DNA from 2 places in the Aneurinibacillus thermoaerophilus genome. Region 2 is predicted to be linked to the other one. Evidence: predicted binding sites of a transcription regulator. Region 2 holds the regulator's gene; the other holds the start of a gene.
The links. Region 2 encodes Rex, which represses fermentation and respiration genes when NADH is low (regulators of the CRP and FNR family bind a similar motif). Its sites were predicted from a motif close to TTGTGAAATATTTCACAA; they were not measured.
Positions count from the first base shown of each region.

Region 1: a site for Rex is predicted at 2,576-2,593, ahead of K3F53_RS15460 (DoxX family membrane protein). Genes of this name have one in related genera too.

Region 1 covers NZ_CP080764.1:2,994,875-2,999,305, reverse strand. Annotated here, with positions in the region: gene cysK (cysteine synthase A) at 1-771, shown strand, start outside; gene K3F53_RS15475 (bifunctional cystathionine gamma-lyase/homocysteine desulfhydrase) at 775-1,908, shown strand; gene K3F53_RS15470 (YuzD family protein) at 1,919-2,218, shown strand; gene K3F53_RS15465 (YuzB family protein) at 2,225-2,488, shown strand; gene K3F53_RS15460 (DoxX family membrane protein) at 2,698-3,216, shown strand; gene mqnE (aminofutalosine synthase MqnE) at 3,305-4,411, opposite strand.
Region 2 covers NZ_CP080764.1:1,257,235-1,261,665, forward strand. Annotated here, with positions in the region: gene dinG (ATP-dependent DNA helicase DinG) at 1-1,563, shown strand, start outside; gene K3F53_RS06760 (redox-sensing transcriptional repressor Rex) at 1,490-2,203, shown strand; gene K3F53_RS06765 (amidohydrolase family protein) at 2,249-3,550, shown strand; gene K3F53_RS06770 (hypothetical protein) at 3,639-3,824, opposite strand; gene K3F53_RS06775 (cell wall elongation regulator TseB-like domain-containing protein) at 3,962-4,431, shown strand, end outside.

The DNA.
Region 1 (4,431 bases), 1.7 Mb from region 2:
ATCCGTGACGCGGAAGAGCGAGGCGCACTGAAACCAGGCGGCACGATTATCGAGCCGACGGCCGGCAATACGGGGATTGGTCTGGCGCTGGCCGCAGTAGGTACAGGCTACCGCGTGATTTTTGTTGTGCCGGAAAAATTTTCTTTGGAGAAGCAGGAACTGATGCGGGCTCTCGGTGCAGAAGTGATCAATACACCAACAGAAAAAGGAATGAAGGGTGCAATCGAAAAAGCGAAGCAGCTTGAGCAGGAAATTGCGGGCGCTTTCTGTCCGCAACAGTTTGGCAATCCCGCTAATCCCGCAGCTCACTATAAAACAACCGGGCCGGAAATTTGGCGCCAGATGGATGGCAAGGTGAATGTCTTTGTGGCGGGAGCTGGTTCCGGTGGTACGTTTATGGGAACGGCCCGTTATTTGAAAGAAAAAAATCCGGATATTAAGACGGTGATTGTGGAACCGGAAGGCTCGATTCTAAACGGCGGCAAGCCGGGACCGCACAAGACGGAAGGAATCGGTATGGAATTTTTGCCGGAGTTTATGGACACAAGTTATTTTGATGCTATTCACACGGTTGACGATGTAGATGCATTCCGTCGGGTTAAAGAATTGGCCGCAAAAGAGGGAATGCTCGTGGGCAGTTCGGCAGGAGCAGCAATGCATGCTGCCCTGAAAGAAGCGGAGCAGGCGAAACCGGGAACAAACATTGTTACCATTTTTGCTGACAGCAGTGAGCGTTATTTGAGTCAGAAGATTTATCAGGGAGGGATGTAGACGATGAGAATGAAAACAAAGTTGATCCACGGCGGCGTAGACGGCGATCCTTTAACCGGGGCAGTTAACGTTCCGATTTACCAGGTTAGTACGTATAAACAGGAAGGTGTCGGCAAACACAAAGGATATGAATATTCGCGTACAGGCAATCCAACCCGCTATGCGGTGGAGAAGTATATTGCCGATATTGAAGGCGGTGTACGCGGCTTCGCGTTTGCTTCCGGCATGGCGACACTTTCTTCGATTGTGATGTTGTTTGACGCGGGCGATCATTTCATTGTAGGAGATGACGTATACGGTGGAACGTATCGCGTACTAAGCAAAGTGTTTAACCGCTTTGGTGTAGAGACCACATTTGTGGATACAAGCGATGTGGAAGCCGTGAAAGCGGCGATAAAGCCGAATACGAGAGCGGTCATGCTAGAATCGCCAAGCAACCCGCTTCTGAAAGTAACCGATATCGCGGCGGTAGCCGAAATCACAAAAGAAAACGGGTTGCTTTTGATCGTGGATAACACGTTCATGACACCGTATTGGCAGAATCCGCTTGCACTTGGCGCGGATATTGTATTCCACAGTGCGACAAAATATCTTGGCGGACATAGCGACGTTGTCGCAGGTCTTGCGGTTGTGAAAGACGAAAAATTAGGTGAACGTCTGCATTTTGTACAAAATTCTGTCGGTGCCGTGCTTGGGCCTCAGGATTCTTATATTTTGTTGCGTGGCATGAAAACGCTGGGCGTGCGTATGGAAGAACATGAAGCGAACGCAAGACGCATTGCAGAATGGCTGACTCAGCGTGGAGACATCAAAAAAGTGTACTATCCGGGTTTAAAAGATCATCCAGGCCATGATATCGCAGTGAAGCAGGCGCGCGGCTTCGGCGGCATGATGTCATTTGATGTAGGCAGTTTGGAACGCGCCAACCAGGTATTGTCTCGGGTGAAAATCTTTACGCTGGCAGAAAGTCTTGGTGCAGTGGAAAGTCTAATTTCTGTACCCGCACAAATGACGCACGCTTCCATTCCAGCGGAGCGTCGCGCTGAACTTGGCATTACGGACGGCTTAATCCGCATTTCCGTCGGTATCGAAGATGTGGAAGACTTAATTGAAGATCTAGAACACGCCCTAGCGTAAGGAGAAGCTTATGGAAATTCTTGTTTTTGGAGCGGAGCAGTTGTGTGCCAGTTGTGTGAATTTGCCTTCGGCGAAAGATACGGCTGAGTGGTTGCAGGCCGCCCTTGAACGCAAATACGGGAACGAAGTCAGAGTGCGTTATGTCGATATCGACCAGCCGCTGGAAGGGATGGAAGCGGAGTTTGCCGCGCGTATTCATGCTGAAGAATTTTGGTATCCGCTCGTTGTATTGAACGGTAAAGTCATAGGTGAAGGGAATCCAAAGTTAAAAGATATTCAACAGGCCATTGAAAATATGAAGGTAGGATGATTCATCATGAGACCTATGGTCGAGTTTTGCGTAAGCAATTTATCCCTTGGTTCTGAGACGGTGAAAAAAGTTCTGGAAGAGGAAAATGAAGTGGATGTGTTGGAATATGGCTGTCTCGGTAACTGTGGCCAGTGCTTTGTCCAGCCGTATGCGCTTGTAAATGGAAAATTGATTGCAGGCAAAGACGCACAGGAATTGCTTGCGGCGATTAAAGACCATATTAAGAAGTTGCAGGAAGAAGACGAAGCCTGGAAAAAACTTGGATTTTAATTGCTAAGGCTGAATATGACAAAAAGGACTTTTGTTATATTCAGTCTTTTTTATTAGTTAAGAAAGTCATACTTTTTTATGACATAAATATGAAATTTTACATAATAAAGGTGCATAGAGATAGTAAATTATGTATAATAAAAATGAACTAAACAGAGACATTGAAAAAATATACACATTAGGCCATACCGAAAAGGAGAGAGAAAGTTATGGTAGTCCAATGGCTTAGGGAAAGTAGAGTTGCGGCAGGCGCGATGCTGTTACTGCGCATATGGTTAGGTTATACATGGCTGGTGAGCGGCTGGGAGAAAATTACCGGAGGCTTTCAGAGCGCAGGCTTTTTGAAGGGGGCTGTTGCTAAAGCAACGGGTGAGCATCCTGCGGTGCAAGGATGGTGGGCAAGTTTTATCAAATCGGTTGCTTTACCGAATTCTGGGCTGTTCGACTTCCTTATTCCCTGGGGGGAATTTCTTGTAGGTGTTGCTTTACTGCTTGGGTTGTTTACTACTTTCGCCGGACTGATGGGAATCATTATGAACTTTGCGTTTTTGTTCAGCGGCACAACTAGCATTAATCCGCAAATGGTTCTTTTTACTACATTTATCCTGGTAGCCGGGCGGAATGCAGGCCACTACGGTTTAGATACTTACGTATTGCCGTTGTTGGATAGATGGATGGGCAGAGAACAACAATTGGCGTCTTATAAAGATAGAATAGATAAATTTTAATAATAGCAGAATGTTTGATACGGGAGAGAGAATGAGTTCCAAAAAAACACCAGCAACTATTTCAGATTTGCTGGTGTTTTTCTTATGCTTAATACTCCTTAATAATATTGTAAAACGTATCGCGTTCAACCGGCTGCTTGCCTGCGCCTTTAACGAGCCAAATCAATTCATCGCGCGTCAATCCTGTTTGTGTCAATGCGCCAGCTGCATGGCTGATGCGTTCCTCCACAAGCGTGCCGTGAACATCGGAAGAGCCGAAGTTTAGTGCCATCTGGGTTAATTGGGTTCCAATGTTAATGAAATAAGCTTTAATATGCGGAAAATTGTCCAGCATCAGGCGGCTGATAGCCATCGTTTTCATATCGTCAAATGCGGACGTGCGGCGCTTGATAGAAGCGGTCGCTTTTTTCGGTTGCACGGCCAATGGGATGAATACCATGAATCCTTTTGTTTCATCCTGTAGTTCGCGCACGCGAATCATATGAATAAGGCGTTCCTCCAATTTCTCGATAGAACCGTACAGCATGGTAGCATGCGTTTTTAGTCCCAGGTTGTGCGCGATGCGGTGCACATTTAACCATTCGTCGGTACTTGCTTTTTCCGGACTCATTTTTAGTCGGTATTCTTCTGTGAGGATTTCTGCACCGCCGCCTGGCATCGTATCCAATCCGGCTTTCATGAGCTCTTTTAGCACTTCTTCTTCTGTTAGACCTGAGATTTTTGCAAAAAATACAATTTCCGCTGCCGTGTATGCTTTGATGGTCACGTTCGGATAATGTTTCTTCAGCGTACGAACCGTGTCCAAATAATACTCGAACGGTACGGTGTGATTGTGTCCGCCGACGATATGGAATTCGCGCATTGTAGGTGTGTAACGTTTTTCTACGTATGCAAGCAGTTCTTCCTCGTTCATTGTGTAGGCGCCTTCTTCGCCCGGATCCCGACGAAAGGCACAGAATTTACAGTGCGCTTCACAAACGTTAGTCGGGTTGATGTACATGTTTTCGATAAAATATACTTTATTGTCATTTTTGCGAAGATTTACCTGATTGGCCATCTGTCCGATGGTCAGCAAATCGTTGGAACGATACAACGTCATTCCGTCTTCAAGCGTCAGCCGTTCTCCTGCTTCCACTTTTTCCATAATCGGCAGCAGTGCTTCATCCTGGACGAAGTTTTTTGTAAGTATAGTCATAATTTTTCCCCCTCAGGTAA
Region 2 (4,431 bases):
CTTTTATTCACCGACATGAATTCGGAGCATCGAATTGTTCCATCGTATAAGTATGCGGTTATTGATGAAGCGCATCACTTTGACGACGTAGCAAGTCGTCATTTAGGGGATACTATCTCTTCCTACCAACTGGAGGGTATGCTGCATCATCTGCACCCGGATCGCGGTGTGGGGCTGCTTGAAGAAGTAGAAGAGGCGGTACGGGCTTGGAGTATAGCTGATTATGAGGAAAGCAAACATCTTATTGAGGCGGCGTATCAGCAAATTCGCGAAGGAAAAGAAACGATCCGTGAGATGTACAATTTGCTTTATCAGTGGTCCCACCAGCGGGCGAAAGAAAGTGAAGAAATCGGGCATACGGTGCTTCGTTATAAACAGGAGCACTTAACGAGCCGCTGGGGACGCGCCGTTGTTTCTGCCGTGCGTAACAGCGTGGACTTATTGCTTGCCATCGGCAAGAGGTTGGAGGCGATTTACGCAAACATTCAAAGCGATGACGCGCCGATTGGCATGAAAGGACTTTTGACTGATTTAAACGGGGCTGTGCAGGATTGTCTCGAATACGCGGAGCTATTGCATCATATGTTGCTTACAGAAGATGAAGAGCATGTCTATTGGATTGAACTTGACACGCGCACAACCCGCAAAACGATTTATTTGCACCGCGTGCCGATCGATGTATCGAGCACGTTGCGCGAGCGTTTTTTCAACAAAAAAGAATCTGTCATTCTTACTTCGGCTACGCTAAGCGTCAATTCTTCTTTTGCTTACGCGACGGAACGGTTCGGGCTTGCGGACTTGCTCGCGGAGAACAAAGTAAGTACCATCGTGCTTTCCTCTCCGTTTAACTATAAGCAACAGATGCTCGTTTGCATCCCGAGTGAGGTACCGAATATCAAAGGTTCCTCGGAAGAACAATTTATCCGCGCGCTAATAGATTCACTGGCACGGGTGGCCGTTGCAACGAAAGGGCGAATGCTTGTCTTGTTTACTTCATATGCGATGTTGCGCGGCGTATATGAACATTTGAAAGAAAGGTTAAAAGAAGCGAACATTACTGTTCTGGGACACGGGGTGGACAGCGGTAGCCGCAGCAAATTAACCAAGCAGTTTCGCTCCCTGGAAGCCTGTGTATTGCTTGGCACGAGCAGCTTTTGGGAGGGTGTTGATATTCCTGGCGACGATCTATCCTGCCTTGCAATTGTTCGCCTTCCATTCGTCCCGCCGAATCATCCGCTTGTTGAAGCGCGTAACCAGCAGCTGGAGCAGCAAAACAAAAATGCTTTCATGCAGTTGTCCGTGCCTCAAGCGCTCATCCGGTTTAAGCAAGGATTCGGTCGCCTTGTGCGGACAGGAACGGACCGGGGGGTCGTGCTTATCTATGATCGACGCGTTATCGATGCTCGCTATGGCCGGCTATTTCTTCAGTCGTTACCTGAGACAAACGTAATTGTGAAGCCAACGGAAGATTTATTACCCGAAATTTCGGATTGGCTCGCAAGAACAAAAAGCGCAGAAAGAAACAGCAAGGAGGAAGCGACCGAGCCAAAACAGTGGGGGTAAGGTAAGAAGGAGAGGACAAAAAGTGAAAGTGCCAAAAATATCCGAAGCCGTTGTTAGAAGGCTTCCCGTTTATTTGCGTTATTTGAACAATTTAAAAGCAATGAACGTTCGTACCGTTTCATCGCAGCAGCTTGGCGAAGCGCTTGATTTAAACCCGGCACAAATTCGCAAGGATCTTGCCTGCTTTGGCGAGTTCGGCCGCAAGGGGATTGGCTATGAGGTTAACTATCTTGTGGAAAAAATCAAAAGCATTCTTAAGCTTGACAAGCAGGTTAACGTTTTGTTGGTCGGAGCGGGGCATCTTGGACATGCGATTAGCAATTACAACGCTTATTTAAAAGATAGTATGCGAATTGTCGCTATTTTTGATGCAGATCCGCATAAAATCGGTAAAAAAATCGTAAATATGATGATTCAACCATTGGAAGAATTGGCGAATACGGTAAAAGAAAAGAATATCCGCATTGCCATTATTGCGGTGCCAGCGGACGCAGCACAGGCGGTGGCCGATCGCCTTGTCGCCGCCGGTATTACTGGCATTCTAAATTTCGCACCAACGAATTTACGCGTGCCGGAAAACGTTCGCGTCCATGATGCGGATGTAACGATGGAACTGCATAGCTTGGCGTATTATTTATAAAAAATAGAGTAAGGAGGGAAGGCGCGCTTCCCGCGCGCCTCACATATTATGAAAACAATTATCATTCATGCAACAGTGCTTACAGTGAATAACACGAATGAAGTCATCTATGACGGAGCCATCGCATTTGAAAATGGGGTTCTTACATATGTAGGGCCAACGCCGGAAGAATTGGACACATACGGTGAAGTGATTGACGCGCAGGGTCGGATTGTTATGCCGGGCCTTGTGAATACGCATGGGCATACCGGCATGTCGCTTTTGCGTGGATATGCCGATGATCTGCCGCTACAGGAGTGGCTGGAGACGAAAATGTGGCCGCTGGAAGCGCAATTTACCGAAGAACATGTGCGCTGGGGCACTTCTTTGTCTATTGTTGAGATGCTGAAGACGGGTACGACGACATTTGTGGACATGTATGATCATATGGACATAGTAGCTGAGCTTACCGTCGCATCCGGCATGCGTGCCCGTTTGTGCCGCGGCGTTATCGGACTTTGCCCGCCGGAAGAACAAACGAGAAAACTCGAAGAGGCGAGTGCTTTTGCCGCGAAGTGGAACGGTGCGGCAAACGGGCGCGTTATGACAATGATGGCGCCGCACGGAGCTTACACTTGTCCTCCGGATTATATTGAGCGGATTGTGGCACGCGCCCATGAATTGGACTTGCCGGTGCATATTCATATGTCCGAGACGGAATGGGAAGTACAGCAAAATGTGAACGATTACGGCACCCGTCCGGTAGAGCATCTGGAGAAGCTTGGTGTATTTAACAGGCCGACGCTCGTTGCGCACGCTGTTCATTTAACGGATGAGGAATTGGATACGCTGGCGAAATATGATGTAAAAGTATCACACAATCCGATCAGTAATTTGAAGCTGGGCAGCGGTATTGCACGCGTGCCGGACATGATGGAACGGGGGATTTGTGTTTCGCTTGGAACGGATAGTTCTGCAAGCAATAATAACCTTGATTTATTTGAGGAAATGAAAATGGTGGCGCTTTTGCACAAGGGTCACCGCCAGAATCCGGTGCTCGTTCCGGCGACGGAGGCGCTGCGTATGGCAACGATTTATGGCGCAGAAGCGGTTTTTATGGAGGATCGAATTGGATCGTTGGAAGTCGGCAAACAGGCAGATTTTATTATTCTCGACTCCGGCAGGGTGTTTTTCCATCCGTCGCATGATCCGATTTCGCATGTGGTATACGCGGCGAGCGGGCGGGATGTAAAAGACGTATTCGTTCAAGGCGTGCAACTGGTGAAAGACGGCAGATGTTTGACGATGGATGAGGAAGCGGTTATTGAAAACGCAAACCGGATGTTTGCCAGACTGGAGAAAAAGTAAGGGAAAGAAAAAATTCCCCGCCGTTTGCGGCAGGGACAATGGAAGATGGATAGGTAGGGGAATTAAAATGCGAATCCTTGCCTGTGGTTTAAGGCCGTTCCATTATGATCCAAGAATGAAGGTTCGGCTGACGGAGAGATGCAAAATCATCTTCTCCCGCATGGCGAAACGGGGAGGAGAGAAGCATCCATGAAGGATTTCGTTCATCCGACAATAGCCTGGCCACTTCTTCCGGCAATTGTTCAAAAAGACGCGCAAGGTGCGGTTGCTTCACACCCGCTCACCTCCTCCTGCGCTTACGCTTAGTATTTCCGGGGGGGAAAGGCAGTATGTTTAGCATTTTTTGATTCCCCTGCCGCGCTCCGGCGTGGAACATCTTTGAAAATACGGAAAACAGGTAAGGGTAAACTTATGAAAAAGTTTTGGCTATATGGGCTGTTTGTTTTACTTGTTGCGGCATTGTGCGTGGCGACTTTCATTTATTTGCATCTGCGCGGACAGCAACATGCCATTATTGAGCGTGGAACGGAACTTGCGTTGACACGGACGCAGATAAATGAGGTCACTTCCGTTGACGTGTATTACGGAACAGAAGATTATATTGTTGTCAGAGGAAAGACGCAAACAGGAGAAAAACTTGTGGCCTGGTTTCAGGGGGAGCAAGGGGAAGTGGAGAAAATGTCCCGTCTCATCCCTGAAGAGAATGTTATCGAAGCATTAACTAAACAATACCCGAACTTCCAGCTTATCCATATCATTCCAGCCAAGCAGGGGAAGCAGAAGATGTGGGAAGTATTATTTGAAGATGGAGACAATAGTTTGAACTATTACTACATTGATATGTATACCGGTAAATTTTTGAAGGTATATCGAGTGCCCAT